Regions from separate parts of the Paenibacillus guangzhouensis genome, predicted to be linked through region 1. Evidence: riboswitches for the same ligand, from Rfam matches in the RefSeq annotation. Region 1 holds a riboswitch; each other region holds the start of a gene.
What was found. A riboswitch is a leader RNA that binds a small molecule or an ion and turns the genes downstream of it on or off. The one in region 1 is predicted to bind cyclic di-GMP.
Positions count from the first base shown of each region.

Region 2: another riboswitch for cyclic di-GMP. It lies ahead of GCU39_RS27485 (IPT/TIG domain-containing protein); the one in region 1 lies ahead of GCU39_RS21380 (non-ribosomal peptide synthetase).
Region 3: another riboswitch for cyclic di-GMP. It lies ahead of GCU39_RS22910 (MucBP domain-containing protein); the one in region 1 lies ahead of GCU39_RS21380 (non-ribosomal peptide synthetase).

Region 1 is NZ_CP045293.1:4,771,636-4,782,149, reverse strand. It holds gene GCU39_RS21410 (GNAT family N-acetyltransferase) at 1-91, shown strand, start outside; gene GCU39_RS21405 (DMT family transporter) at 222-647, shown strand; gene GCU39_RS21400 (Crp/Fnr family transcriptional regulator) at 710-1,414, shown strand; gene GCU39_RS21395 (DMT family transporter) at 1,436-1,915, shown strand; gene GCU39_RS21390 (ATP-binding cassette domain-containing protein) at 2,020-2,877, shown strand; gene GCU39_RS21385 (hypothetical protein) at 2,865-3,569, shown strand; cyclic di-GMP riboswitch class I at 3,718-3,811, shown strand; gene GCU39_RS21380 (non-ribosomal peptide synthetase) at 3,906-10,514, shown strand, end outside.
Region 2 is NZ_CP045293.1:6,101,473-6,111,986, forward strand. It holds one part of gene prfB (peptide chain release factor 2) at 1-158, shown strand, start outside; one part of gene GCU39_RS27480 (IS3 family transposase) at 224-1,164, opposite strand; one part of gene GCU39_RS27480 (IS3 family transposase) at 1,164-1,557, opposite strand; cyclic di-GMP riboswitch class I at 1,831-1,917, shown strand; gene GCU39_RS27485 (IPT/TIG domain-containing protein) at 1,983-5,732, shown strand; gene GCU39_RS27490 (YitT family protein) at 5,948-6,838, shown strand; gene argC (N-acetyl-gamma-glutamyl-phosphate reductase) at 7,068-8,117, shown strand; gene argJ (bifunctional glutamate N-acetyltransferase/amino-acid acetyltransferase ArgJ) at 8,411-9,640, shown strand; gene argB (acetylglutamate kinase) at 9,674-10,465, shown strand.
Region 3 is NZ_CP045293.1:5,091,531-5,102,044, forward strand. It holds gene GCU39_RS22910 (MucBP domain-containing protein) at 1-5,548, opposite strand, end outside; cyclic di-GMP riboswitch class I at 5,620-5,706, opposite strand; gene GCU39_RS22915 (ABC-F family ATP-binding cassette domain-containing protein) at 6,217-7,767, shown strand; gene GCU39_RS22920 (SRPBCC family protein) at 7,882-8,340, opposite strand; gene GCU39_RS22925 (helix-turn-helix domain-containing protein) at 8,489-9,301, shown strand; gene GCU39_RS22930 (DMT family transporter) at 9,314-10,228, opposite strand; gene GCU39_RS22935 (hypothetical protein) at 10,323-10,514, opposite strand, start outside.

The DNA.
Region 1 (10,514 bases):
ATCTCAGACCGTGGAGCGAAAGGGTGTTCAGCTCGTGAACTACAAAATGCGTAAAAGCTTGCAATCTTCGCTTGGCGAATCGCAGGTTTGATGAAGTACGTTGACTGACGCTTTGACGGTCAGTTCTTTTTTTGTGCAGATGAAGGACATATGTCCTACCGTTCCCTCCCAGAAGTATCTTTTAATAAAAGAGAAATCAAGATCGGAGGGACACCAGCATGCTGAGAGGGATTCTATTCGCCATCTTTGGAGGGATATTCGTTACGCTGCAAGGCGTCGCGAATTCCAGGATCAGTCAAGATATCGGCACGTGGCAGACGGCCGCGATCACCCAGTTCACAGGATTCGTTGTGGCATTACTCGTCATGTTCATCGTTCGAGACGGCAAGTGGCAGGGGCTTACACAGGTGAAGCCGATCTATCTGATTAGCGGGGCGTTTGGGGCTATCGTTATTTTTAGCAATATTACTTCGATTCATCATATCGGGGTTACGTTGACAGTATCTACTCTGTTGATTGCTCAGCTCATTCTTACGTTCCTCATGGACCGTAATGGGTGGTTCGGCGCTGCGCGGCAGAAGATGAGATTTCCTCAGTATATCGGGATCGGGCTAATGATAGCCGGCGTGGTGATACTAAAGCTGTAATTCGGTAATCGTGCCAATTGATTTATCATGGAGCGTAATGATAGGAGAGGGGTAGTCTAGTCATGAAAGAAATGAAGGATGAAGCGCGGCTGCGGTTCTTTCTGCGGGAGCATCAGATCGAGCATGTCTTGAACGAACAACTCATACCGCATTTGTCGCTCTATCGGTTCGCCCCGGGAGAGCTCATCTGCTCGCAAGGCGACGCCTTCGATCATCTCTATATTCTCGTACAAGGTAAGATCAAAATCTATACGACGTCAGCCGAAGGGAAGGTGCTCATCCTCTCGTTCAAGACGCCGCTCGAAGTGATCGGCGATATTGAGTATGTACGTGGCGTATCGATCATTAATACGGTTGAAGCGGTATCTCCGGTCTATATGATCGGGGTTCATCACCGCTACCTGAATAAATACGGGCGAGATCATGCGCCGCTGCTGCACTTCCTGCTCGATATTATCACGCAAAAGTTCTACATGAAGTCTAACGCGCTAAGCTTTAATCTGCTATATCCGGTCGAAGTGCGGTTCGCAAGCTACCTATTGTCGGTCTCCACGGCTGGGGATCATTCGTTGATTCGTGAACAACCATCATCGAGCTCATCCAGTCTGAAGGATATGGCGAAGCTCATCGGAACCAGCTATCGGCATTTGAACCGAGTCATCCAGAAGTTCTGTGCAGAAGGTCTGATTGAACGCAGCAAGGGGGCTATCTTTATTCTTGATCGAGAAGGTTTGAGACGCCTTGCCGGACACAATATCTATGAGTAAACGAAGCGGAGGTTGAGGGAGATGCTGCTGGGAATATTGCTGGCATGGATCGCGGGATCGTTCGTCGGTCTGCAGAACATTTTCAACAATAAAGTTAATGAACAGGCGGGGACGTGGATTACGACGACACTGGTGTTAGGATTAGGGTGTCTTGCCTCTGTCCTGATCGGGCTTCTATTCGAAGGCGGGGAGTTGTTCCATCTTCGGTATATGGAGTCATGGTATTGGTTCAGCGGCGTGATCGGCGTAGGTGTCGTGACCTGTCTGATGCAGGGGATCAAACGTCTAGGTCCGACATATGCAGTCTCGCTCGCGATGACGTCCCAGCTTGGTTTCGCGCTGCTATGCGATTCGCAAGGCTGGTTCGGTCTAGACAAGGTTCCCTTTACAATCAATCAGCTGGTCGGGGTGTTGGTCATCGTCGCAGGTATTCTGGTCTTCAAGCTCGACGGTCGGCGGGAGAAGCAGCATAAGCAGCAGAAGTTCGTACATTCGGGTTAATACCAAAAAAAAGGCACCTGTATGGTGCCTTTTGCGCTTCATAAAGAGGATGTAAATTCCATGTGGTATAATATATACCATATGAATGTGAAGGGGGGGATCCAATGGACGCAGCTTCTTTGCTTGTCTTGCAGGATCTATGCAAGTATTACGGCAAGCATGCCGTCTTGTCTGCGGTGCAATTGAAGATAGACCGTGGCGAGACGATCATCCTTCGCGGCAATAACGGGTCCGGTAAAAGTACGTTGCTCAATATCATCGCAGGATTGGTTGCCCCGACTTCCGGTGTACGGACAGTTCGCGATTCGCAGCTGGTGATTGGATATATGCCCGACCATCTCCCTAAACTGAAAATGACATCGAACGAATATTTGTTCCATATGGGGCAAATTGCGGGATTACCCGCAGCGAAGCTGAAAGCTCGTGTTCGCGAGCTGCATGAACGGTTTGGTTTAGAGGAGCTGGCGACGCCGATGGTCTATTTTTCGAAAGGGATGCTGCAGAAGGTGAATCTTATGCAAGCCATGCTTCGCATGCCGGACCTCCTCGTATTGGACGAGCCTCTTTCGGGACTTGACGTGGAATCAATGAATCATTTGGTGATGGCTTTGAAGCATTTGGCGGACCAAGGAACCGCAATCGTCGCGGCCGTACATGAACCTTATCTAGGCAGACAGCTAGGGGGACATACCTACTGGATTCGCCAAGGCAGGCTTGTGCAAGAGGATAAGGGAGAACCATTGATTCAAGAGGCGTATTATGAGCTGGATTGCGAGCTTCGTGCTTCGGCGCATCACGCTTTGATGAACCAATTTGCCGGTGTAGATTGGATGACGCGGGACGGTGGGTATCAATATAAACTGGCAGAATCGGTGCATCGCGGCTTTCTAATGCAGCTGTTGCAGAACGGCGGCATTATTCGATCTCTGAAGCGAAAGGAGGACCACGCATGTACGCCTTGATCAAATATTTGCATACGTGCACGATGCGATCTTATCGGTATGTAGCTCCATCGATGGCTTACCTCCTATTCCTCATTTTCTTGTATACCGTCGTTCCGAATCCGGTCATGGAGAGCTATGCGTTCACCTCGGCTCTTCTATTCGCGGTCGCAGCTTGGATGGGATATCTGTTCATAGATGTCGAATCGCCGAATCAGGAGATGGTGACGGTGCTGCATGCGGGCGGCATTATTCGATTATATCGTGCGAAATTGATCTATAACTGGCTGTTCACCGTTCCTTTTGCGCTGTTTGCTGTGATATATCCAGCGCTGCTGCACAAATTCGACCGGAATCCGACAGGCGAGGAACTGCTCGTTTCTCTTGTTTTTCACATCGCGCTGGCATGGATGGGCATTGCTTTATCTTGTTGGTTCACCCGCAAGCTGTTCCAGTCTCGGTTATTGTCCTTTCTGCTTCTAGGATGCGTAATCGCAGTGTCGTTCGCCGCCAAGTCCGTTGCAGAGGAGCTGCCCGATGGACTCGATCGATTGGTGCTTCTACTGCCGCCTCTCCACCGAGCAATCTCTGTGCTATCCAATGACGGCAATAAATGGACGGCTCTAATCGCAGTGGTCTTGTACGGCGCGGTATCCAGCGTTCTGTTCTTGATCGTGATGCGGAAGAGGAAGCTGCATTTCCAGAAAGGGTAAGGTTTGCGCTATGTGTATTTCTTGCGAATTGTGAATCTATCTTTCTTGTAAATGCGTTGAAAAAAAGTGAAATAAGTTGAAAAATGAAAATAACATAGTAAAATAGAATAGGTAAATTGTACTAATCTCAGCAACCTATTGAGCACAAATAAATAACAGGCAAATCCGGCGAAAGTCGGAGACGCAAAGCTATAGGGGCCTACATGAACGGTTCATCGTTGATCAGCCAGCCAGTTGCCGAACGTATACTTGTGATTTCGCCAAGCAACTTGCCTGATTTCGGTAGAGTTGTTTTTTTGTGCTCAATTGGGTTCGACGGACCGAAGGAGTGGAAGAATGTCTTTGATTCTAGCCAATAGGGACAGCGTAAGAGAATACTGGCATAACAAATGGAAGGGTGTGGATAATAAAACATTTCTTGTTCCGGAATCGAAATCGATAGATCGCGAGAAGGTGTCTACCCGTAGACGCGTATTCCGGAAACAGTCATTAAGCTCCATTCATCAAGCTTGCGATTTGGCGGGCGTAGAGGTATCCGAAGTATTGTACACGTTTTGGTCTGTGCTCCTTCATCGCTATTTGCGAACGGAAGAGATTACATACGCTGCATTTTTACCTAATGAGGACAAGTTGATTGTCGTTCATATGAATATCGTTGCTTCGCAATCCTTGGATGCGCTGGTGAAGCAGACCCAAGCCGTCATGAATCAAGAACGGCCGTTTGCCATGTCGTTTGGGCAACTGCAGGAAATGTTGGAAGAGACGGGAGATGTCGTGCCTTCCAACTCGGTCGTAGGTTTCGGGAAGTCAACGGAACGTTCGCGTCATGCTTTGCTCCAGGGAAGCGACATCTCGCTTCGCTTTACTGTCGAAGCCGGATCGCTTGAAGTGGAGGCACTCTACCGGGAATGCGCATTTGGCCAAGCGACGGTCGAGCGGTTGCTCCGTCATTTAGAGAATATTTTGTCGGCTTGGTGCAGAGAACCGCAGGCTGCGGTTGAATCCATTGAAATGATGGACACGGACGAGAAGGAATATATGCTGGAGGCCTTTAACCGTAAGGGACAAGACTTTCATGCAGACGCCACGATCCATCAGTTATTCGAGGCGCAGGTGAGCCGGACGCCGGAGCATACAGCTGTGGCATGCGGGGAAGAGACGCTTACGTATCGACAGCTTGATGAACAGTCCAACCGACTGGCTCGCTTGCTCCTTGGGAAAGGCGTACAGCGGGGAGACATCGTAGGGATCATGTCTGGCCCGTCCAAACAGATGATCGTCTCGATTCTAGGGATTCTGAAGGCGGGAGCGGCCTATTTGCCAATCGACCCGAACTATCCTGCGGAACGTACGAGATTTATGCTTGAAGACAGTCGGACGCAGCTGCTGCTCATGACGCCAGACATCCATTCTGAGATTGCGTTCGACGGCGAAACGCTGGTGGTGAGCGATGCGTTGCTAGCGGGTGAGCGAATGGAGCCTGTTCCCGTGACGTCTAGCCCGACGGATCTCGCGTATATCATCTACACGTCCGGGTCTACCGGAACGCCGAAAGGCGTCATGGTCGAGCATCAACCGCTCGTGAATTTGGCATGCTGGCATCAGCATCATTTCCGTGTCACGGAACATGACCGCGCCACCAAATTTGCAGGCTTCGGGTTCGATGCTTCCGTCTGGGAGATCTTCCCGTACCTGATTACCGGCGCGTCGCTCCATATCGTTCCCGAAGACATTCGGCTTGACGCCGAGGCGTTGAATGCCTATTTCCATCAACAGGGGATTACGATTGGGTTCCTGCCGACGCAGCTATGCGAACAGTTCATGGAGCTCGAGAACACGTCTCTGCGTGTGCTTGTCACGGGAGGCGATAAACTGAAGACGTACCGTCCTACGCGCTACGAGCTGCACAATTGCTACGGCCCGACGGAGAACGCGGTCGTGACGACATCGCACCAAGTGACGGAATGGACGGATAACATCTCTATCGGCCAACCGATTGATAACACGGAAGTCCTCATTCTGGATGCAGCGGGCAAGCTTCAGCCGATCAGTATCGCAGGGGAGCTGTGCATTAGCGGCACAGGGCTCGCTCGAGGCTACTTGAACCGGCCGGAGCTGACGGAGGAGAAGTTCGTCCCGCATCCGTTCCGTGACGGGGAACGCATGTATCGTACTGGGGATCTGGCTAGATGGCTTCCGAACGGAACGATTGAGTTCATGGGACGGATCGATCATCAAGTCAAAATTCGTGGATTCCGTATCGAAATCGGAGAAATCGAACAGCAGCTTCTGCAGCATGAATCGGTTAAAGATTGTATCGTCATCGCACGCGAGGATCAGAACGGAGCCAGCTATCTATGCGCCTATGTGGTTGCATCATCCGTATGCACGCCTCGGGATCTTGCGGATTTCCTCGCTGTTCGGCTGCCGGAATACATGATTCCGCCGCGGTTCGTAACCCTGGATAGTCTCCCGGTCAATGCCAATGGCAAAGTGGATCGGCGTGCACTTCCAGAACCGGAGCGTGTGCACGTACAAGCTGAGTCAGCGGTGTTCGAGAATGAGACGGAAAAACAGCTTGCCGAGATCTGGCATGGAGTTCTAGGGATACCGAATATTGGCGCGGATGAACGATTCTTCGAAATCGGCGGCCATTCACTGCAAGCGGCATCGCTGCGCGGACAGATCGAACGGCGGTTCGGCGTGCGTCTGCTCATGGCGGATGTATTCCAATATACGACGATCCGGGAGCAAGCGCGCAAAATCGCAGAGCAGGCCGTTGGCCATGCAGCTCGTTCCACAATCGAGCCTGTACCCGTATCTTCTCATTACCCGGTCTACCCGGCGCAAAGACGCATGTACTTGATCGAGCAGATGGAAGGCGTTGGAACGGCTTATAATACGCCGATGCTGCTTCGGATAGAAGGCAAGGTAGACGTTGCACGGCTAGAGCAGACGTTCCAGAAATTGATTCATCGCCATGACATGCTGCGGACTTCCTTCCAATGGGTAGGCGAGGAGATTGTTCAGACGATCCAGGAGCAAGTCCCATTCCGTTTGTCGATGCTCACCGCCAATGAACACGAAGTCGCTGGCATGATGCGCGCATTCGTGAAGCCGTTCCAATTGAGCGAAGCACCGTTGATGCGGGCGGCGCTAATTACCTGTGCTGATGATTTGCACTATGTGATGCTTGATTTCCATCATATTGCCGTTGACGGCGTGTCGCTGCATTTGTTCTTCGAAGATTGGAGCAAGCTGTACAGCGGAGAGGAGCTTCCTCCATTAGCCGTCCAATTCAAAGATTTCGCGGTGTGGTACGGCCAACAGGACAATACCCCATTGCGTCATTCACTGAAGGATTACTGGAGCTCCGCGCTGACGGGTGAAATTCCGATTCTGCAGCTGCCTACCGATCGGAAGCGTCCGGATGTTCAGAGCTTCAACGGGAACACGCTCTCGGTTCAACTGGGTGCAGCACTGACGGAGAAATTAAAGAAATTAGCTGCGGAGTCCGATACAACATTGTATATGATTTTGTTGGCAGCCTATAACGTGCTGCTATTCCGCTATAGCGGCCAAGAGGATATTATTGTGGGCGCGCCGTTCGCCTGCCGGACCGAGAGTGAAATGCAGCAAATGATCGGCATGTTCGTTAATACGCTGCCTCTCCGCAGTTATCCGGACAAGCAGAAGTCTTTCGCCGCATTCTTGCAGGAAGTGAAGGCATGTGTCGTCGGCGCCATCGAGCATCAAGAGTATGAACTGGAGCTGATGCTCCGCGACTTGAACAACCCTCGCGTTCCAGGGCGGAATCCGCTATTCGATACGCTATTCGTTATGCAGAATACGGGGCGTACTATTCCTTCGATGGCAGGGGCGGAAGTGACGGCTGCACCATACGTGGATCCGATTGCCAAATACGATCTGATGGTGGACGTGACGGAATTGGACACGACGGTCCATGTCGATTTCCAGTACCGTACGGATCTGTTCCAACATGAGACGGTAGAGCGCTGGAGCAGACATTATGCTCGCATTCTGGAAGCGGCTGTAGCGGCAAGCGACATCAAGCTGACGGAAATCGCATTCATGGATGAGAAGGAAATCCACGATCAGATCGATGTGCTGAACGACACGGCGGCGCCGTATCGCCGGGAAGCGACGATCCAGCAATTGTTCGAGGAGCAGGTGCTTCGGACACCGGATCATCCGGCTTTGGTATTCTGCAGCGAACGGCTCACGTATGCGGAGCTGAACGAGAAGGCGAATCGTCTGGCCGGTACGCTGATCGCGAAAGGCGTTCAAGCGGACGAAGTCATCGGCCTGATGGCGGACAGATCGCTCGAGATGATCATCGGACTTCTCGGCATTCTCAAAGCCGGCGGAGCTTACGTTCCGATCGATCCCGAGTACCCGCAGGATCGTGTGAACTACATGCTCGAGAGCAGCGGGGCGAAACTGCTGCTGACGCAGACGCATCTAGCTGGGAAGACAACCTTCGAAGGCGAAGAGCTATACTTGGATCAAACAACCGCATATAGCGAGGTCACAGGTAACCCGCCGAGCCGGAGCAGGGCGGAGAACCTGTTATATGTCATCTATACGTCCGGAACGACAGGGAAGCCAAAAGGCGTCATGATCGAGCATCGGAACATGGTGAACCTGATCCATTATGAATATACAGAGACCAATGTGGACTATAGCGGCAAAGTGCTCCAATTCACGACGCTTAGCTTCGACGTCTGCTCGCAAGAGATTTGGTCGACCTTGCTTGCCGGAGGTACGTTGTGTCTTGTCACGAACGATACGCGTCGCGACGTAGGCCGATTGCTGCAAGTGATTGAAGATGAGGGCATTAATATTCTATTCATGCCGGTATCGTTCCTGAAATTCATCTTGAACGAGAAGGAATACGCAGATCGATTCCCTACCTCGGTTCGCCATATCATTACGGCCGGGGAGCAGCTGATCGTGCCGGAGAAATTCAGAGAGCATTTGCGTCATTATCAAGTGTATTTGCATAACCACTACGGCCCATCTGAGACGCATGTGGCTACGGCGCATACGATTGATCCGAACGGAGACATTCCCGAGCTGCCGCCGATCGGCAGACCGATTACGAATACGCGGATTTATCTGTTGAACGATCAACTGCATGTTCAGCCACCGGGCGTGCCTGGAGAGCTCTACATTGCGGGGGATTGCGTCGGAAGAGGTTACTACGGCCAAGAGCAGATGACTGCTGACCGGTATCTGCCGGATCCTTACGCAGGCGAAGGGCGAATGTACAAAACCGGGGATCTCGCGCGTTGGAATGAAGATGGCACACTGGAGTTCCTGGGCAGATTGGATCATCAAGTGAAAATTCGGGGATTCCGGATCGAGCTTGGGGAGATCGAGAACACGCTCTTGAACCATGTGGCGGTGAAAGAGACGCTCGTCTTAGCCAAAGAAGACGGCAGCGGAGGCCGATACCTATGCGCCTATGTTGCCGTGGAAGCGGAACAGACGGTGACAGAGCTGCGGAACCATCTTGCGAAGAGCCTGCCGGATTATATGATTCCGTCTTACTTTGTTCAGCTTCCGGCCCTGCCGCTGACGCCGAACGGCAAAATCGATCGGAGAGCCCTGCCTGAACCGGAAGTTGGGAACATCTCGGTGGGAAGCAGCGAATATGTGGCGCCTCGGACCGATGCGGAACGCAAGATTGCGGAGGTATGGCAGGATCTGCTTGGCATCGCGAAGATCGGCATTCACGATAACTTCTTCGAATTGGGCGGACATTCGCTGAAAGCCGCGGTGATGGTCGCAAGGCTGCAGCAGCAGTTCGAGATCGCCATTAATGATGTGTTCGAGCATCAGACGATTGCGGAGTTGTCCACGAAGGTGAGAGAGACATCCTCGAATCATTTGATGGAGAAGCTCGCGGAATTGAAGAAGGTGCATCTCTCGCCTTCAGAGGTTCGCTTTGACGATCAAGAGGCGTTGTACCATCAGAAGAACGAGCAATACGGCCAATTGGATCTGACGAAGAAGATCGTCTACCGCCATGTGCTGTTGACCGGGGCAACCGGCTATCTCGGCGTCCATTTGCTGCGTGATATGCTGGTCCATACGGATTGGACGGTTCATGTCATCGTCCGCGGAGATACCGATGAGCAAGCTGCCGACCGTCTGCACAGCAAGTTAGCGTTCTATTTCCGCGATCAGATCAATGAGACGATGCGAAGCAGAATCTGCGTGCATAAGGGGGATCTGACCCAAGAGCGGCTAGGCCTAACGGAAGCGAAGTATACCGAACTCTCCGAGATTGTAGACGGGATCGTGCATTCGGCGGCAACAGTTAAGCATTACGGCAATTATTCTGATTTTGAGCAGCAGAATGTGGTTGCGACGGAGCGGGTATTAGCGTTCGCGCAGCTGAACCGAATTAAGCCGATGCACCATATTTCGACATTAGGTGTCGCCTCGGGCGTCATACCGGATCAATCCGCTGCGTATTTCACCGAATACGACCTGGATCTTGGGCAGCAGTACGAGAATTATTACGCTAAGACGAAACATGAAGCGGAACGGAAAGTGATCAAGGCGAGAGAGACAGGCGTACCGTCCAGCATCTACAGAATCGGGAACGTTGTCTTCCAGTCCGATACGGGAAGATTCCAAGAGAATATCGAGGAAAATGCGTTCTACACGATGATGCGATCCTTTATTCGTCTCGGGATGGTGCCAGAAATGGAGCCGGACACGGATTTCTCTTATGTCGACGCGGTCAGCCGTGCGGTCGTGCTGTTGATGCAGCCGGAAGCCATTCAAAATGAAGTTTTCCATTTGTTCAACCCGCATCGCGAGAGTATGAGCCATTTACTCGCCGACGGTCGGTTAGAGTGGGATGTCAAATCGGGTACGTTCGAGCAATTCATCGATTATATGATAGCGAAA
Region 2 (10,514 bases), 1.3 Mb from region 1:
CTTGGGGAAGCCAAATTCGTTCTTATGTATTCCATCCCTACAGCATGGTCAAAGATCATCGGACATCCGTAGAGACAGGAAATGTCGGCGCGGTGATGGACGGCGATCTGGATGCCTTTATTGATGGGTACCTGCGGAACCAGATTCGGCATGAATAAAGAAAAATGCAAAAAAACCACATCACTATAAACTGTACCCCTTGTAAAGGACATTCTTAAAAAGTCTAGGCAGATTGAAGAAGATGATCTCTGTATTGAACAGGGGTCATCTTTTTTAAATTCCACTGGTATCTGTAGTGATTATAATAAGTCATGTAGTCCTTAATCTCCCGTTTTAATTCGTCCAAAGTCAAACAGGGCTTAATGGAGGCCTGATCTTTAAAATGGCCGAAAAATGATTCCTGAGGTGCATTGTCCCAACAGTTTCCTCGCCTGGACATAGACTGTTTTAGATTCAGCTTCCTCACCATTTTTTTAAAATCCGGATGTGTATAGTGGGACCCCTGGTCAGAATGAATTAAGGCCCCCTTTGCTTTCTTAAACCTTCTGTTTTTCTTAAGCTTAATGAGGGTGTTTGTTACAAGATCCAGCGTGATTCGGTCTGATACATGATAGGCTACGATCTCATTCGTCGAACTGTCTTTGATGGTGGATAGATAGGCTTTCTTGCCTGAAGCGTATAATAAATAGGTGATGTCCGTCAGTAATACCTTACCAGGAATATTCTGCTTAAACTCCCGGTTTAGCAGGTTGGAAACGACCCTGTGCTCTTGGGTAGCCTTCATCATCCTTTTATCGGGATTAGCCTTCCTGAAAGGACACACAATGCCGTACTTCTTCATAACTCTCCTGATGCGTTTCAGATTGTAGACAACCTTAAACTGCCCCTCTAGTGTCATCTTAATAGAACGGGCACCTTTCTTGCGTTTTTTGAAATGATAAGCTTTTAAGATGACCTCTTTTACCTGTTCATCTTGCTGCTCACGTTGACTTCTCTTTTGCTTTGCCACGGAAGACCAGTACCTGTAGTAGCCGCTCCTAGAAACCTCAGCTACTTTACATAAATAGTTGACCATACGATGGAGTTGATATTTCTTGATAATGGTACGAATTAGAATATATTTTTGGTGAGGTGACAGCCTTATTTCTTGCTCTGCCCCCTTTCGATAAAACGAATCTTTTTTAACAACTCGTTCTCCGCTTTTAATAAGTTATTCTGAGCCTCCAACCTGGCATACTTCTCTTCCAAAGTCAGTTCTCTCGTGAGAGGTCTTCCTGATCCTTGGCTTCTCGTATCCTGCAGGCCTAAAAAACCGTTCTCCTGGAAACTCGAACGCCATCTCTTCCCCGAGGATCTGACTCTTTGGATCCCAATAACTGTTACGTCAAAACCAGATTCTTCAAATATTTCTCTCGGTAGTTTGCCTTTGTTATTCTCTGAGATAAACAATTGCTTAAACGCATCTGTATATGTAATTGCCTTTGAAGATACAGACTTCACATAAGGATTGTTAGATAACAGCTTGATTTCTTTATCTGTGAATATTTTCTTGCTCACTTCATTTTTCCATTCCCATCTTTTCTGATATAAACAAAAGTACCCTACCGAGAGACTTTTTTAAAGTGTCTTCTCGATAGGGTACAGTTTACTATGATGTGGTTTTTTTATTTTTTTATTCGAAATCTACTTTCGAATAAAAAACTTGTTGTTCATAGTTATTTTTTACTATTTCACCATTAAGTTTCTGAGCAAAAAGCCGATAATATTACTGAAGTATATTTTACACAATCACGAAGTACCGTTCTTAATGGGACTGAAGAACGAGACAATCGAAAATGTTGGCAAAACTGTAGTGATGCAGTGACGCAAAGCCATGGGTCTTTCAATAGAATGTTGGAAGATTGCCAGGTTCCAATTTGATAGAAAACAATAGCATTTGCTGTTGTTTTTTATATTGTAAAATTTTCTGAAGGGGGATAAGTATGCAATCTTTTTTTAAGAAGGTAAATGTGATGATGGTATTTCTTCTTGTGATCATGATGATACCATATCAAACGACTTCGTATGCGGCAGCAAATGATTATGTATCCGTAACGAAAGTAGTGGATCCAACTGTGATAACAACTGAGCAAGAAGCAGAAGTAAAGCTAAGTATCAAGGGGACACCACCAGTAAATGTGGTCATGCCGAATGACGTTATCTTGATCATTGACAAGTCCGGTAGTATGAGTCCGGATTACAAACCCAACAATGGTGAAGATAAAATGACGGCAGCTAAGAATGCAGCTAAAGGTTTTATCGATTTAATGGATATGACCAAACATCGCGTTGGAGTTATTGACTTTAGTTCTGCAAACATGACCAAATTACTTCCATTAACGACGGATAAGGACAAAGTAAAAAACTATATTGGCTCGATCGAAGCAAATGGTGCAACGGCAACAGGCAATGCAATCGATATGGCTATAAAAGAACTTGAGAATCATCGGCCAGAAGCGCAACCGGTAATCGTTATTATGACTGACGGTGACGCAACCGAACCCCAAGGGACAGCTTATGAATATGCCTTGGAGAAAGCACAGGCTGCTAAGGATGCAGGTATTGTTTTCTATACGATTGCTTTGCTGCAGCCGAAAGAAAATCCCGAAACAAGCGGTCCTAATAAATTGCTGAAAGAAATGGCAACAACGTCCGCTCACCATCATTTCGTACTAGGTTCCGTTGGTTTGAGTGAGATCTACGCGGCAATTGTTAAAGAAATAGGTATGGCGAGCGCTTATAACGTTCAGGTTACTGACATTGTATCACCAGAATTTGAAATCGTCCCTGGCTCGTATGACTCGAATATTCCGAAGCCAACGGTTGCAGGGAATTCGCTAACATGGAACTTCCAAGAGTTGAAGAATAGCGATTTATCCTTTACCTATAAGATTAAACCGAAAGACCCGAACAAGGCAGGTACTTTCCAGGCTTCGACAACTGCTTCGATTATCACGTATAAAGACTATGCTGGGGCAGCACGTCAAAAGGCGATTCCATCAGTTGCTGTACAAGTGAAGCTTTCTGCACCAGTCGTTACTTCGATCGAGCAGAACTTTGGTAAACCTGAAGGTGGAGAGACGGTAACGATTAAGGGTGATAATTTCAGACCAGGTGCTGCAGTAACATTTGGATCGGGTACAGCAACGAATATCAAAGTCATTAGTAAAAATGAAATTACTGCGACAGTTCCAGCAGGTACAGTTGGAACAACAGTAACAGTTACTGTAAAGAATACGGATAATCAGATGGCTACGATACCTTATTCTTATAAGGCGGCTCCTGTTGTGACCTCCATCAAGCCTAATAATGGGCCGTTGGCAGGTGGAACATCTGTCTTGATCGAAGGCAATTATTTTTCTAATGCAATTGAAGTGAAGTTTGGGGACAAAGTTGCACCAATAAAACGTTATACGAATACAAAGCTCATTGAAGTAAACTCTCCAGCAACTACCAATTCAGGCCCTGTAGATGTTGTGTTAACGAACCCAGACGGCACGACTGTTACAGTACCTGGTGGATTTACTTATAATGCGCCGGTTGTCGTGAAACTTACGGTTACTAGCGTCTCCCCTAACATTGGCGAATTAGCGGGTGGAGATGCCGTATATTTTGATGGTACTAAATTTACTACCGAGACAAAAGTATTCTTTGGGGATGCAGAAGCCAAGATACTTACGTTTTATTCCGATAAACGCTTTAATGTGTTGACGCCTACTGGTAAGACACCAGGGGCAGTGGAAGTGAAGCTAGTTAACCCAGATGGAGAGACAGTAATCATCCCAGCTGGTTTTACGTATAAGCCTGCACCGGTCAAGCCTGCTCCAACACTTACAAGTATTACCCCGGATAGTGGATTAATTACTGGCGGAACAAGTGTTAGTATTATGGGAAGTGGATTTTTAGAGGGTGTCAAAGTATACTTTGGAACTAATGAAGCGGCTATTGCTAAATTGAACTCTGGTTCACAGATTACAGTCACGTCACCTGCGGTTGCGGCAGAAGGCCCTGTCAATGTAAAAGTTGTAAACCCGGACGGCCAAGAAGTAATGAAGGAAAACGGGTTTAACTATTTGCCGATTCCACCGATTGTCCCTGCTATTACGAGTATTTCTCCGACCAGCGGCCCATTTGTCGGGGGGACCGTTGTTTATATCAACGGAAAAGATTTTGATAAAGGCATGAAAGTCTATTTTGGTGATAAAGAAGTAGCTATTGGGATGTATTATGGTAGTACGAGAATTCAAGTCACTGCTCCGCCAGCCACAGTAGCAGGTGCAGTGAATGTGAGGGTCGTCAACCCGGACGGTAGAGAAGGAAATGTAGCAGCTGGGTATACCTATGAAGCACCGATTGTCCCGAAGGCACCTTCAATTAAAGCAATTTCACCGGATAATGGACCTCTAGCAGGTAAGACGAGTGTTTACATTGATGGTGCTGATTTTGTAAAAGGGTTGAAGGTATATTTTGGTTCACAAGAAGCTACGGTTATTTCGTTCTACAATAGCGGTAGATTGCTTGTCATGTCACCGACGGCTACCGTTGCAGGTCCTGTTGATGTAGAAATTGTAAATCCAGATGGACTGTCTGCAAAAGCTTCGGCTGGATTTACTTATAATGCACCACCAGCGCCAAAGGCACCGTCCATTACAGCAATTAGTCCGAATAATGGGCCAATCGCTGGAAGTACTAACGTCTATATTGATGGAGCGGATTTTGTTAATGGATTAAAGGTTTATTTTGGTAATAATGAAGCTACTATCCTTTCGTTCTATAATAGCACTAGGATCCTTGTAAGAACGCCATCGTCGCCGACTGAGGGAATCGTGGATGTGAAAATTATTAACCCAGACAATCTATCTGTGGTTGCTGCAGGAGGTTTTACGTACTTTAAACCAGCGCCATTGCCAGTTACTATAACGACAGTAACTCCGGATAGAGGAATTTTAGCCGGTGGAGGTACCATTGATATCAGCGGGACGAACTTCCAAGGACAAGCAAAGGTTCAATTTGGATCGCAACTAGTGCCTATTGACTACTATTATGGAAGCGGCAAGATTCGCGTGAAGGTGCCTGCCTCGGCTACTCCGGGTTCGGTTGATATTACCATAACAAATCCTGATGGCGGAACTGCAACTGCAGTTCAAGCCTATACGTATGAAATAGCGATCCCTGCCATTACTGCGATAACACCGAATCATGGTCCAATGAGTGGCGGAACAGCCGTCTATATTGATGGTAAAAATTTTGATCGCGATCTAGTATTAACGGTTAATGGAAAGCAAGTGGCTGTAACCACTTACTATAATAGTGGACGGATACTTTTCATTACGCAAAGCAGTACGATTAGCGGTTCTGTATCAATTGTTATTACAAATCCATCAACAGGTGAAAAAGCAACTGGTACATTCACATATGATGCACCGCCGCCTGTTCCGGCTCCTGCAATTACAAGGATTACACCAAATTCCGGGCCTCTTGCCGGAAGAACAGTCGTATATATTGATGGAAGCAACTTCGTTAATGGACTTAAAGTATACTTTAACGGTGTAGAAGCTCAAATGTTCTCATTCTATGGAGCGACTAGGTTAGGGATTTTTTCTCCAGCAGCAAGTGCTGCAGGTATTGTTGATGTCAAGATCGTTAATCCAGACGGTCAAGTAACTAATTCTGTTCAGTTCGAGTACAAATAAACTTAAAAGAGCGGCGGCTTCCTCAAAGAGGGCTCGTCGCTCTTTTAATTTCATGGTATGCTAAGATAGTCGATTGCAAAGGTATATTGAAGAATTCGGTGTATCCTCCAGATCGTTAGTGGAAAATATATTTTAACGAGATCAGGATAAGTGGGGTGCAAATCGCTGTTACAATGTAACTGAATATTTCTACAGTTTATGTGGCAGATAATTCTATGAACATAAGTCAAAAAACGAAAAGGAACGAACGGATCGTAAAGCCTTTGCATCCAATATTACTTGGCATTATCGAATTTACGCTTGTCATTATCGGATGCTTCAGTATTGCAGTGAGCTTTAACTTATTCATGCTGGCGCATCAAATCGCTTCCGGCGGCGTGTCGGGGATCTCGATATTGGTACAGCACTTCACGGGGATTCAACCAGCTTATACACAGTGGATCATCAATATCCCGCTATTTATTCTAGGCGTCGTTCTAGTAGGCAAAAATTTCGGTATCAAAGTACTCGTTGGAATTTTCTTTCTTCCATTATTCATTCTGTTGACGAAGGATTGGCCTACACCAACCGATAATGCGCTGCTGGCATCCATTTACGGTGGGCTCGGGGTTGGACTCGGCTTAGGACTCGTGTATCGCGCGAGAGGGTCAACGGGTGGCTTGGATTTGGTCGCACAGCTGATCAACCGATTTACCGGATTGAGTTACCATCTTGCCGTACCTATGCTCGATGGCATCGTCATCTTGTGCGCAGGGATATTCTTGTCGCCGGAGAAGGCGCTGTACGCGCTGATCGGTCTATTTGTAACGAGTAAGACGATCGACGCCATTCAGACCGGGTTCAACGTCTCTAAGGTTGCATTCATCATATCCAATGAAGCAGAGAAGCTGCAGCAGGCGATTCTGAATGATTTGGACCGTGGATTAACCGAGTTGGACGGCCGGGGCGGCTTCACAGGGGAAGAGCGCAAAATCTTAATGGTCGTTCTATCGCAGACCGAAGTCAGCAAATTGAAGGTGTTGGTGAAAATGGTGGACCCATCGGCATTCGTCATTATTAGTGATACAAAGGAAGTCTTGGGCGAAGGCTTCAAACTTCATACGTAGTACATATTTTACCAGAGTCGTAAAATCTGCTCGTGCCTTGTCACGATTGGGTTTTACGGCTTTTTTGTTGCGTCCGAAACCTTCAAAAATAACCGTTGTATAAATATAAATAGGGGTGTATAATGATACGTAATTTCAAATTCGGATATGATTTCAAAGCAAGTCTACTAGATGTATAATGGAAAATATTACACATGACATATAGCGTCACATCGGGGAGGAATGAACCATGAATACAACATTGCGAGCTGCGGTCGTCGGTTCGACTGGCTACGGCGGCGTAGAGCTGATCCGTTTCCTAAGCGGACATCCGAAAGTACAGATTACATCCGTCATATCATCATCGAGTAGCGGTGAGCGTCTATCGGACGGTTTTCCGCATTTGACAGAGATTATTACCGATACCTTGGATGGGGTAGATATCCCGCTGATTCGAGAGAAAGCCGATGTTGTATTCACGGCGACACCGCACGGGGTAAGCGCGAAGCTGGTACCGCAGCTGCTCGAAGCGGGTCTGAAGGTGATCGATTTATCCGGTGATTTCCGGTTAAAAGATGGCGCGGTCTACGAGAAGTGGTACAAACACGCACCGGCAGACGAGGCCTTGTTAGCACAGGCTGTCTATGGGCTCAGCGAAGTGTTCGGAGATCAGGTGGAGGGCCTTGATTTTGTATCGAATCCAGGTTGTTATCCGACAGCAACATTATTAGGACTCGTACCTGCTGTAGCAGCAGGGTGGATTGATCCGAAGAGCATCATCATTGATGCGAAATCGGGTGTGTCCGGTGCAGGACGCGGAACAAGCCTCACAGCGCACTATGCTGAGATTAATGAGAATTTCAAAGCGTACAAAGTGAATAAACACCAGCATACGCCAGAAATCGAACAGATTCTAAGTCAAGTAGCTGGGGAGCCTGTGACGGTGACGTTCACGACGCATTTGGTACCGATGACGCGCGGCATTATGTCGACGATGTATGCTACATTGAACGGATCGCATACCGAAGCGGAACTGGTTCAACTATATAGGCAATATTACGAAGGCCGCCGATTCGTTCGGGTTCGCGACACGGGCGTTTGGCCGGCGACGAAGGAAGTATACGGCTCCAATTATTGCGATATCGGCTTTTCCGTGGATGAGCGCACAGGACGGGTTACGATCATTTCGGTGATCGATAATATTGTGAAGGGCGCCGCAGGGCAAGCGATTCAGAATTTAAACATTATGATGGGCTGGGATGAGACGTTGGGGCTCTCCCTCACGCCTGTCTATCCATAATAGACAGCTATAAGAGGTAGTTCAAAAAGTCATCATTTGATCACGAAGTCATTCAAGAAGCATAATCGAGATCGAATCTTGCACTCACCTTCGAAGAGCATATGCTTACGAAGTATGTTCCCTCCGGAAACATTTCAGGTACTCATTTAGGTTTCGCCTAACTCCGTTCCTCTGAAAGTTTATCGAAGGAAAACTCTCTACGGAAGCATAGGCTCTTCAGGTTCTCGCAACCTTCTCGGTGCTGAAATGCCGACTTTTTGAACACGCATTTTAAGGAAATGGGGAGAAGAGACATGGGCGTACAGCATTTTACGGTGGTGGAGAATGGCTCGGTGACCGTACCGAAGGGATTCAAGGCCGGGGGCCTACATTGCGGATTGAAGAAGACAGAACGTAACGATCTAGGAGCGATTCTATGCGAGGTGCCAGCGACGGCAGCGGCAGTCTATACGACGAACGTATTCCAAGCGGCTCCGCTCAAGGTAACGCGCGAGAGTATTGCAGCTGAAGGCAAGCTGCAAGCTGTGATCGTGAACAGCGGGAATGCGAATGCGTGCACAGGAAAGCAGGGCGAACAAGATGCGTACCAGATGCGCGATGAGATTGCAGCCCAACTCGGCGTGTCAAGTCATTATGTGGCGGTCGCTTCGACCGGTGTCATCGGCGAATTGCTGAAGATGGACCGCGTTAGCGCGGGGATTGCGAAGTTGCCTGCGCGTCTATCGAGTGATGCGGCAGGAGCGGAAGACTTCAGCCAAGCGATTCTAACGACGGATCTCGTAAAAAAAGAAATTTGTGTCGCCGTGCAAGTTGGCGGACATACAGTTCATATCGCGGGTGCAGCCAAAGGCTCTGGTATGATTCATCCGAATATGGCGACGATGCTGGCGTTCATGACGACGGATGCGGTGATCGATCAGGCTGCGCTGCAGCAGCTGCTCGGTCAGACAACAGATGTCACATTTAATATGATTACGGTAGACGGCGATACCAGTACGAACGATATGCTCGTAGCGATGGCAAGCGGTCTTGCGGGTAATGAGTCACTTCAGCCGAATCACCCGGATTGGGACGCTTATGCAGCCGCATTCCGCCATGTGTGCGAACATCTGGCCCAAGCGATCGCACGGGACGGCGAAGGGGCGACGAAGCTGGTTGAGGTGAACGTAAACGGCGCAGTATCGGATTCATCCGCACGAGCGATTGCGAAGACGGTCATCGGCTCCAGCCTGGTGAAATCAGCCGTATTCGGCGCTGATGCGAACTGGGGACGGATTATTGCGGCCGTGGGCCGTGCAGGTGAGCCTGTTAATCCAGAGACGGTAGATATTCGACTCGGCGACATTACGGTGCTAACCCAATCGAGACCGGTTCCATTTGACGAGGAGATCGCGCTTGAATATTTGAAAGGCAACACCGTGACGATCCATGTCGCCCTGAACAACGGGGATGGCGTCGCTACAGCATGGGGCTGTGATTTAACGTATGATTATGTTCGCATCAATGCGGCGTATCGGACGTAGGGCACGGAGGATAGAGGAACGATGACGATGCAGATGAATACAAAGTTTGTAATGAAATGCGGAGGCAGCACGCTCGCTGCGCTCCCGGATGCCTTCTTTGAAGATTTACGCAGGCTGCAAGCGGACGGCATCATCCCAGTCATTGTGCATGGCGGTGGTCCGGCGATATCGGAGACTCTGACGAAGCTAGGGATCGAGACGGAATTCGTAGGTGGACTTCGCAAGACGAATGATGCGGTCTTGGATGTCGTCGAGATGGTGCTTGCGGGGCAGATCAACAAAGAGATCGTTCGTAAAATCGGCATGAGCGGTGCAAAAGCTCTTGGTCTCTCCGGCGTGGATGGCGGCCTGATGCAGACGGTACCGGTAGCGAATGCCGCTGAGGTAGGTTTCGTCGGAGATGTCGTAGACATTCGAGCAGAGATCATCGAGGGCATTATCCGTATGGGCTACATGCCTGTCATCGCCCCAATCGGCATATCGGCGGATGGTACGCAGCGCTTCAATATTAATGCGGATACCGCGGCGGGTGCAGTTGCTTCCCACATTGGGGTCGCGCAGATGATCGTTGTGACGGATGTGCCGGGCATTATGAAGAAGATCGATGGCGAGCTGCAAGTTCTGCCGAAGATTACGATAGCAGAGATTGAAGAGATGATTGCAACAGGTGAAATATATGGCGGTATGATTCCGAAGGTCCGCGCTGCGATGCAATGTATCCAAGGTGATGTGAAGGAAGTCGTCATCGTCAATGGCACGGAACCGAATGTACTGAGCCGAACATTACATGGTGAAGCGATTGGTACGCGAATTGTGACTGCATAAATAGATGAGGCAATGACAAAGATAGGCGAATTGAGAGGAGGAATTCACG
Region 3 (10,514 bases), 320 kb from region 1:
TCTCGGTGTCATCCTCATTCCTTGTGTAACCATGGTAGTTCGTCGCTTCGATGACATCGGTGTAATACCATTTGTTCACCGAATTATCTGGCCACATTTTCGCATCTTCATGGATGCCTTTGACCTTCACTTTACGGTTCAAGACGCTGTTGATAAATGCCATTGCTTCTGCGCGTGTGATGTATTGGTTCGGTTTGAACGTGTTGTCATCATAGCCTTTGATCCAGCCTTTGTTCGCTGCAGAGACAATGTATTTCTCAGCCCAATGTCCTTTGATATCCGTGAACATTTCGTTTTTCTTCTCATCCAATTTGTCGAAACGGGATGCAATCGCTGCGAATTCTGCTCTCGTAATCTGTTGACTTGGCTTGAACGAACCGTCTTGGTAACCTGTAATGATGCCAGCATTCTCCATCGTTGCGATATGCTTGCTCGACCAACGCTTCTGCTCAACATCTTTGTAAGAGCTGATCTGCTTCATGTACTCATTGCGTGACTCATCATCCATCAGACGATAGAAGATCGCCGCAACCTCTTCACGGCTGATCAGGTTCTCAGGCTTAATCATGCCATCTGGATAGCCGTTGATGTAGTTGAAATGCTTATCCTTTTCCAATTGCGGTGGAACTGGAGGCAATGGTGGTACCGGTGGCAATGGAACAGGCGGCAACGGTGTTGTCGTCGATGGCGTCGATGGGCCTGTTGGATCTACAGGAGGTGTCGTCGTGTTCTTCGTGTAGAAGAATGTGAGCGTTTGACCTTCTTGATCCGTAAACGTGTAATCCTGCTGTGCCTTTTCCGCCGTGTAGCCTACTACTGGTGCAGCGTTAAGCTTAACGGTAACGCCCGCTTTCCCAGTTACACTGCTTGCTGTTGCCAATTCTTTGTTCGTGCCCTTTTCTAGATACTTCACAGTAACGTTGTGGTCTTTCTCGACCGGTGTATTAACTTTAACGTAGCGAATTTCCAACGTCTGGTCTGGTTTGTCTGTGAAGGTGTAAGTGTATTCTGGTTGTTCTGGTTTATACGTAATACCATCTTTTGTGATCGGTTCTGGCTTAATCGTGATGGTTGTACCTGTCTTACCTTCTTTAACCTCTACGTTCAATTCAACTTTCTTATCTCCATCCACGTACACATGGTGAACCGTTACTTTTTGGAGATCTTCCACGTTTCCTTTGTTGTAGTAGAATGTGTATTGTTGTAATTCTTCTGCTGTTACTGGGTATTCAAACTCGAAATTCTCTGGCAAATAGACGGCATCCGATACCGAGATTGTCTTAGCAACCAAGTGAAGGTTCTTGCCTACTTCTCCTTCATGGGTTGTTGGATCTTGCAGAGGAAGATCTGTCTCACGGTCAACATAGTTCACGGTAACCGTACGTTTCTCAGCAGGTACATCATTCTTGGTGTAGAAGAATGTGTGTGTCTGCTGATTGCCGTTCGCGATCTCGTACTTCCACTCTTCAATAACAGCCGTGAATCCTTCTACAAACACTGATTTAATCATTTCGCCATCAGCAATATCTTCTAATAGCTTTTCTGAAGCCAGAACATTTTCTGTTCCTTGCTCAAGATATTTCACGAGAAGAGTGCGCTTTGGAACAACAGCATCTTTCGTGTAGTAGAAGATCGCTTCTTGCGCTGCATCCGCAGTGAATGTGTACTCGATCGTTCCTTGCTCTACTGTGTAACCAGGGATTGCTAACGCTGTTATCGTTGTCGTCTTACCTGTTACACCGTCTACATTTGTTGCTTCTTGAAGTGGTTTATCCGTACCTTTTTCAAGGTACTTTACTTTTACGGTTTGTTTATTAGCTGTGTAGTAGAACACTGCTTCTTGCGTTTCATTCGTATTGAATGTGTATTCAATCGTTCCTTGCTCTGCCGTGTAACCAGGGATTTCCAACGCTGTTATCGTTGCTGTTTGGCCTGCCACACCATCTGCACTTGTTGCTTCTTGAAGCTGTTTATTTGTACCTTTTTCTAGGTACTTCACGATTACGGTTTGTTTATTAGCTGTGTAGTAGAACACTGCTTCTTGCGTTTCATTCGTATTGAATGTGTATTCAATCGTTCCTTGCTCTGCCGTGTAACCAGGGACTTCCAAAGCCGTCAACGTTACTGTTTGCCCTGCCACACCATTTGCACTTGTTGATTCTTGAAGCGATTTATTCGTGCCTTTCTCGAGGTACTTCACTGTTACGCTTTGCTTATCTGCTGTATAGTAGAAAACTACTTCTTGGTCGGCACTCGCAGTAAACGTGTATTCAATTGTTCCTTGCTCTGCTGTGTAACCAGGGATTGCTAACGCCGTTATCGTCGTCGTCTTACCTGTTACGCCATCTACTTTTGTTGCCTCTTGAAGCGGTTTATCCGTACCCTTTTCAAGGTATTTCACTTTTACGGTTTGTTTAGCTGCTGTGTAATAGAAAGTCACTTCTTGCTTGGCATTCGCAGTAAACGTGTATTCAATCGTTCCTTGTTCTGCCGTGTAACCAGGGATTGCCAACGCTGTTATCGTTGTCGTCTTACCTGTTACGCCATCTACTTTTGTTGCCTCTTGAAGCGGTTTATCCGTACCTTTTTCAAGGTATTTCACTTTTACAGTTTGTTTAGCTGCTGTGTAATAGAAAGTTACTTCTTGCTTGGCATTCGCAGTAAACGTGTATTCAATCGTTCCTTGTTCTGCCGTGTAACCAGGGATTTCTAACGCTTTTATCGTTGTCGTCTTACCTGTTACGCCATCTACTTTTGTTGCCTCTTGAAGCGGTTTATCCGTACCTTTTTCAAGGTACTTCACCATTACAGTCTGTTCATCCGCTGTATAGTAGAAGATTTGCTCCTGTCCTGGTTCCGCTGTATAAGTATAGCTGATCTCTTTTTCCTCTGGTGTATATCCAGGGACGGTTTCAGCTGTTAGCTTGATTTTCTCGCCTGTCACGCCTTTTTTATCAACTGGTGCATGAAGCACTTTGTTAGTGCCTCTCTCCACATACTTCACTTTCACGGTTTGCTCATTGGCTGTGTAATAGAAGACATGGCCTTGATCTGCATTCGCTGTAAAAGTAAAGTCAAACTTCGCCTCTTCAGGTGTATATCCCTCGATTGAAGCTGGCTTCAACTCAACAGTCTTGCCTGTTACGCCAGCGATTTTAATAGACTCTACTAACTCTTTATTCGTACCTTTTTCAAGATATTTCACAATCGCCGTTTGGTTCCCCGCAGAGTAGTAGAAAATCACTTCTTGCTTAACATCTGCATTAAATTTATAATCGATGATTTCTTGTTCAGCGGTATAACCTGCGATTTGCTTGGCTTGCAATGCAATCGATTGCCCTGTTTTTCCGTCTTTTACAACGGAATTAACCAGATCTTTTTTCGTTTCCTTATCCACGTATCTAACCGTTACCGATTGCTTTTTAGCTGTATAGTAGATAACTGTTTCTTGTTTCGCTTCTGCACTAAATGTATAATCAACCGTTGCCTTATCAGCAGTATACCCTGCAATTGGGTCTGCCTGAAGCGTAATTGTCTTGCCTGTAGCTCCTTCTTTTACGACAGCATCCTTTAACTCTTCTTTTGTGTCCTTATCTACATATTTCACTGTTACAGACTGCTTATCAGCTGTGTAATAGAAGGTATATTTTTGGTCTTTCGCAGCTGTAAAGGTATAAGTGTCACTTGATTTCTCAGCCGTGTACCCTGGGATTGGTTTCGCATTCAGCGTAACTTTTTGTCCTGTAATACCCTCTTCCACGGATGTACCAAGTTCCTTGTTCGTTCCTTGTTCAACATAGAATACCGTTACACTCTGCTCAGCAGCCTCGTAGTTAAATGTTACAGTAACGTCTTTCTTCGGCATTGAGCCTGTCACTTGATCGCCCGTTACCGTCAATCCGCTATCCGCGCTGAGCGTCACGTTCTTCAGCTTATAGCCATCAAACGCTTTGCCTTTTACATCTATAGACTCATCTTGTAGTTTTTTCTCTTCTAAGGCTTTGTCGAGCTCAACATCTCCGGCTTTGTATTCTACTTTGAAGTTATATGGAGCCTTCGCATATCCGAACCAAACGATTGGGTTAGGCTCGCTATAAGTTAGTGTTACATCCTGCGGGCTATTGCCCTTTTTCAGAACATAATCTCCCATATCCTTAGCTGGAACAGAATACTTCTTATTAATATCCAGCGCGTCACTGCCGTTTTGTTTAAACGGTTCGCTATATAATTGCGCTGCAAGATCTGGCCTTTCAACCGCAACGCCATCTTCGTTAATCGGAGCGCCATCCGCGTTGACGAGATAACCTTTGACCAAGATCGAACCTTTACCAAAGCTTACTTTCGGTACTTCGAAATCTTTGGATGTTGGTTTGCCATTAACATCATCATAACTCATCGTTGTCTTGCCATTGGTTGGATACAATGTATTCGGATCCGGATTCTTGCTTGCATCCAACTTCACTGTGTATGTCATGGTTGCTGGCGTGCCTTCGACAATGTTGCCGATTTCCCAAGTAATTGTCTCGCTAGTTGCGTCCCACTTCGTTGTCCCTTGCGAAACATCAGGTCCTTTGGTCTTATCGAACATCGCGCCCATTGGGTCAGTTACAATCGCTTTTTGTGCTGCATAAGAAATTTTACTGGATAATTCCGTGAATACTTTTTCTAATTCAGAGCTGCTAGATGCGTAGTAACCGCGATTCTGACTGTATCTCAGTACGTTTGTCGCATTGCTATTGTTCCCTACTTCTAGTCCGATAGAATAAATGTCAAATTTTTGATCATGTGCTAATTTAGCCTCTGATACTGTGCCAATACCATTATTATCAACCCAATATTTATTTTTTCCTGAACCTATCGAATATTCATAATCATTCAGGTAATAATCATTTCCATATCCAATGATTTTCCCATAATTAAACTCTTGAAGTGCTTTAGTAAAAGAATTACCCACAGGCGATGCATAGTCTACTACTTTAGAAGCCTTATAGCTGTATGTTGGTTCTCCATCGCTCAAAAGAACAATGACTTTATTTTCTGCGGTACTTTTCTTCAGAAGTTCACTTGCACTATGAATCCCTGCTTGAATATTTGTACCACCATCAGCCTTAATATTCCCGATTGCAGTCTTTAGTGCTTCCTTTTCGCCAACACCCTTAAAATCCGATACATTGGTTACGTCTCCCGAAAAAGATACAGCAGCAATTCTTGTCGCCGAATCTTTGACAAGCAATCGATCGACGAAACTCTTCGCTGATTCAATCGCTTTGGTCATCCGCGTACCTTTCATACTACCGGACCGGTCAATGACCAACACCACGTCCGAACTGCTCTTGATGTTCTTCCCTTCTACCGTCAGGGTCACTTTCCATTCCCCTGGGGTTCCTGTCGGCTCCGCTTTCTTGGTCAGATTAACCGCACCAGGATTCGGCCATACGAGATCGTTCGAACCCGCTGCAGAACTCGCCGGTATCGTGCCGGGAATGAATCCTGTCAATACGGACACGATGAATAACCACGTGACTACAAGTCTAAATCCTCGTCTCATGTCTACCTCCTATGAATTTATAATCTCAGCTCCTTGGAAACGCAAAAAGTCCGACTGCAATAACGTCTGTTAACTGCAGCCGGACGATCATAAGTCAAAGACCCGTAGACTCCGAAGCTTTGCGACCTAACCTTTCGATTAGTGTGCCGAAATATAAAATTCTTGTAGTTGCAGATGGACATATGTAGGTCTTAAGTAGGATAAAGGAACTATTTACATTGACTAATATATGTCACGATCAGGCGCAAAGTCAATTGATTTTGAAATTATTGAATCTAAAGTTATTTTAAACTAACGGTGTTCTTGTTGGTTGACTCATCCAAATGAAATTGCATATACTATAGAAGTAACAACTAAAATGAATTGCATGAGGTGGAAAGGATATGGAAATTTTGTCGACTGTTCTTAGAAGAGATTTACCTTAACACGGGAGAAGTCTGCCCATTTTTACCGTTAAGCGAATCGAAGAACAGTAGATAAAAAGCCAATCCCTTTCTTACGAAACGAAACCGATATAATCGTAGGCAAGGTGTATTCACCTTGTCTTTTTTGTATATATCATCAAGAAAAAACAACGATAATTTCGTTCATACCACAACAGAAGAGGGCCTACTCTGCTGTTCTCTCGATTCAGCCGCATCAGCTCAATTGAAGAGGAGAGAACAACCATGAGTTTATTAAGTATTGAAGAAGTTACCCATATGTACGGAGATAAATTGAATTTTCGGGAGATCAGCTTCCGCCTGCTGCGCGGAGAGCATGTCGGTCTCGTCGGTGGTAATGGCGCCGGGAAGTCCACCCTGCTCCGTCTGCTCGCAGGCGAGATCTTGCCGGATGCTGGCCGCATCGATTGGATGCCGCAGGTCAAGGTCGGCTATCTGCAGCAGCACATCCACCTGCAGCCCGGTATGACAATCGCAGCCTATCTGCAGAGCGCATTCGCGCATTTGTATGCGATCGAGCGGCGTATGATCGAACTCGCCGAGTCCATGGCCGAAGCAGGCGATCAGCTCGATGCCCTACTAAGGCAATATGGCGAGATGCAGCATCAGCTTGAATCGTCGGATTTCTACCAGCTTCAAGGCCGCGTGGAAGAGGTCGCTGCTGGCCTTGGCATCCTAGACCTCGGCCTGGAACGCGACGTCAGCAAGCTTAGCGGCGGCCAACGGACGAAGCTCCTGCTCGGCAAGCTGCTGCTCGAAGAGCCGGATGTACTGCTCCTCGACGAGCCGACGAACTATCTGGACGACGCGCATATCGCATGGCTGACAGGATATTTGAAGAGCTATGAGCATGCTTTTATCGTCGTGTCCCACGATGAACATTTCCTGAATGAGATCACGACGATCATCTATCATCTCGAACATCAGACCTTGCGACGCTATCCGGGCAATTACAACCATTTTCTGAAAAGCCATGAACTAAGCCGACTGCAATTGCAGCAGACCTATGATCGGCAGCAGCAAGAGATCACAAGACTGGAAGGGTTCATCAATAAAAATCGCATCCGTAAAGCCAAGCAGGCAAAAAGCCGGGAGAAGGCGCTCGCGCGAATCGACCGTATCGACAAACCAACAAACGGGCCTCAGCCGCGATTCAGCTTCGAGGTACGCCAGAATCCCGTCACCCACGTCATTACAGCCAAAGGGATACAAATCGGCTACTCGACACCGCTCATCGCGCCCGTCAATCTGGAAGTGAAACGCGGGGACAAAATCGCGATCATCGGGCACAACGGCATCGGAAAATCGACAATGCTGCGCACCTTGCTCGGATTGATGCCGCTAATGAATGGCACGCTGCAGATCGGGGATAACGTAAAAGCCGCCTATTTCGCACAGGAGAACATCGCTTCCGACCAGACGCCGCTAGAACGGCTATTAGCCTTCCGGACGGACCTGACGCAGCAGCAGATTCGCAAGATGCTCGCGATGCCGGGCCTAACGGAGAAGCATATCCGGCAACCGCTGCGCCATTTGAGCGGCGGCGAGCAAGCTAAGGTACGCCTCTGCGAGCTGATGCTCACAGAGAGCAATGTGCTTGTGCTCGATGAGCCGACGAACCATCTGGATGTACGGTCGAAGGATGCTTTTCGCGAGGCGTTAAAGGCTTATCCGGGCACAATCCTGCTCGTATCCCATGAACCGGAGTTCTACAAAGATTGGGTGACGCACGTATGGCGTGTCGAAGATTGGTGCCGAGGTGCAATCAAGACGTAATTGTCTCAGAAAAATAAAACAAGAAGAACCTGCAGGAATCCTTCGATATCGAAGGGTTCCTCACAGGTTCTTTTTTCATGATCGCCGAAGGCTAGCTTGTCCAATTATCACTGATTACCAGCCGAAATCCATCGTCTCGCCTGTCTCGCAGAGCGTCTTCAAATTGCTCAATATCATCCACCATGAATTCTGCGTGCTATCGTAGGACGGATGTCCCTCTGTCCACTCGTCGTTGATCAACGTGAACTTCGTACATTGACCGACCGTCTCCAAGTTGAACGTCATTCTCGACTCTAACTCCGCATGATTGTCACGGTAGGATGGACCTGCATGTTCTGTGCAGCTGAACGTCTTATAAGGCTCATAAGTAAGGACTTCACCGTATACGTGAACCGTCTCATCCCCTTCCGCCCCTGGCCCAATATAGGCATAACGGCTGCCAATTTCGAACGTAGACTCGAGCACACATCCGAAAAATAATTTACGCGTATTCTCCGGGACAAATAGGGCATTCCATACCTGCTCCGGGGTTGCTTTGATATAAAATTCGTACTTCAAAGGGATTTCTCTCATACTCAAGGCTCCTCCTTCAGTCTCAGCAATACCTTCCAAACGCACAACTGTGCTAATATGATTATAAATCCCAACGATGCCCAAGTATTGTAAAAACGCGACATTATGATGCATCGCATATGGATGCGCAGAAAAGGAGCGGTATGTTATGAAACCTGAAATGATCAAGCCCAGTATGGGCGTATTGAATTTATCCCGCGGCGCACATAAATTTCAACTGTCTAGGCATGAACCCTCCAGTGAAATTGCCGCATTCATCAAGCATTTCTGGATCGTCACCTGGGATCTAACCGAACAAGCTCCCTACCTGCAGGAAGTCGTGCCGAACCCCTGTGTCAATCTCGTCATCGAACCCAATCGAAGTGCGATCTTCGGTGCTGCGAAGCAGAAATACGCGCACTACTTAGAGGGGAAAGGCTGCGTATTCGGGGCTAAGTTCAAGCCGGGAGGGTTCTACCCTTTCATCAAGCAGCCCATCTCCACGCTTGCGAATCAACCGATGCGCGTTCAAGACGTATTCGATGTGGATATTCATCAATTAGAGCACGAGCTACTTGCGCAAGCCCAGGAGTCCGACATGGTCCAACTCGCAGAGCAGTTCATTCGGCCAAAGCTCCCGCGGTGGGACGACCAAATTACATTAATTAATGCAATCATCGACCGCGTACAGGAAGATCGCGAGATCACAAAGGTGGACGAAATTTGCGAACGGTTCCATCTAAATAAAAGAACGCTGCAGCGTCTCTTCGACCAATATGTCGGCGTCAGCCCCAAATGGGTGATCCAGCTCTACCGTCTGCAAAATGCCGCCGAGACGATCGAACATCAGCCTCGTGTGGACTGGTCCGAGTTGTCTGTGGAGCTGGGGTATTATGACCAATCCCATTTCATTAAGGATTTTCGCGCCATTATCGGCAAGACGCCCGACGAGTACATCAAGGTACAGTGCGAAGAAAAATAAAAAAACCTTACTTCAAGAAGTAAGGTTAGGTGCCGCGGGTTCCTTGCGTTCCAGACTAATCCAGACCAGTCCTGTGGCCATGCATACAGCGCCGGCCAACTGCCAACCTGAGAACGATTCGCCGAAGAAGAGATATCCAGCCGTGACGGCTGACGCCGGTACTACATAACGGAAGAAATTCGCGCGAGCCGCACCGACCTTGAACATACTCGCATTCCATACGACGAAGGCGATGACCGTGCAGATCAGCACGTTATACCCAATCGCGGTATAGTGTGTCGCTGACAAGGCGCTCCAGTCCACCTTGCCCCAAGAACCGAACGTGAACGGGAGCATGCCGATCGCGCCGAACAGAATCATCCATGTGCTCACCCGGAGTGCGGAATACTGCTTCATGATCGGCATGCAGGCTAGATTATAGAGTGCACCGAAGATACTCACCCCAAGCGCCAGGCCGTTGCCAATCATGTGGCTGGAAGACAGATCTAACCCTTCGCCCCCTCCCAGAATGATGAAACACACACCAAAAATCGCCGCGATGCCGCCGGTCACGAGACGCGAAGAAATTCGCTCCTTCATAAATAGCGGTCCGAACAACGCGGCGCAGATCGGCCAAGGCGCCACATTCAAGAGGGAAGCGTTCGCCAGCGTCGTATATTTGATCGAATACATGACCGCAATCTCAAGTCCCGTTACCCCGAGAAGACCAATAACCGCAAGCTGCATGGCCACTTTCACGGGAATGCCGATACTTCCTTCCGTCACCTTCAGCAGCAGGAAGAAGAATGGCACAGCCAGCCCGAACCGAAGAAACGTGAACAGAATCGGATCGAACGTCTCCATCGCCTGCCTGGATACGCCGAAATTTGCTCCCCAAATGGCCGCTACGAGCGCCAGCCCAACGTAATGCACCCATTTCCTATCCATACCTGATAGCTCTCCCCCATCATCCATTCATTGACTGATCACATTCATCTACTATGCAGTGTGAGGGACAATGGGAGAAATTTCAATCATTTTCTCATTTCAATGTACGGACCACTGTCTTCTTGTTCACATGGATCGCCTTCGCTGCATCACTCAGTACAAACGCCCCTGCAGCCAAAGAGATCAGGAAACAGCCTCCCGCCAAAATAGGGAACAGCGACCATTCAAGAATGGAATGTCCGAGGAATGTCTGCCAGCCAAGCGCAATCAACCCGAGAATGTAGGC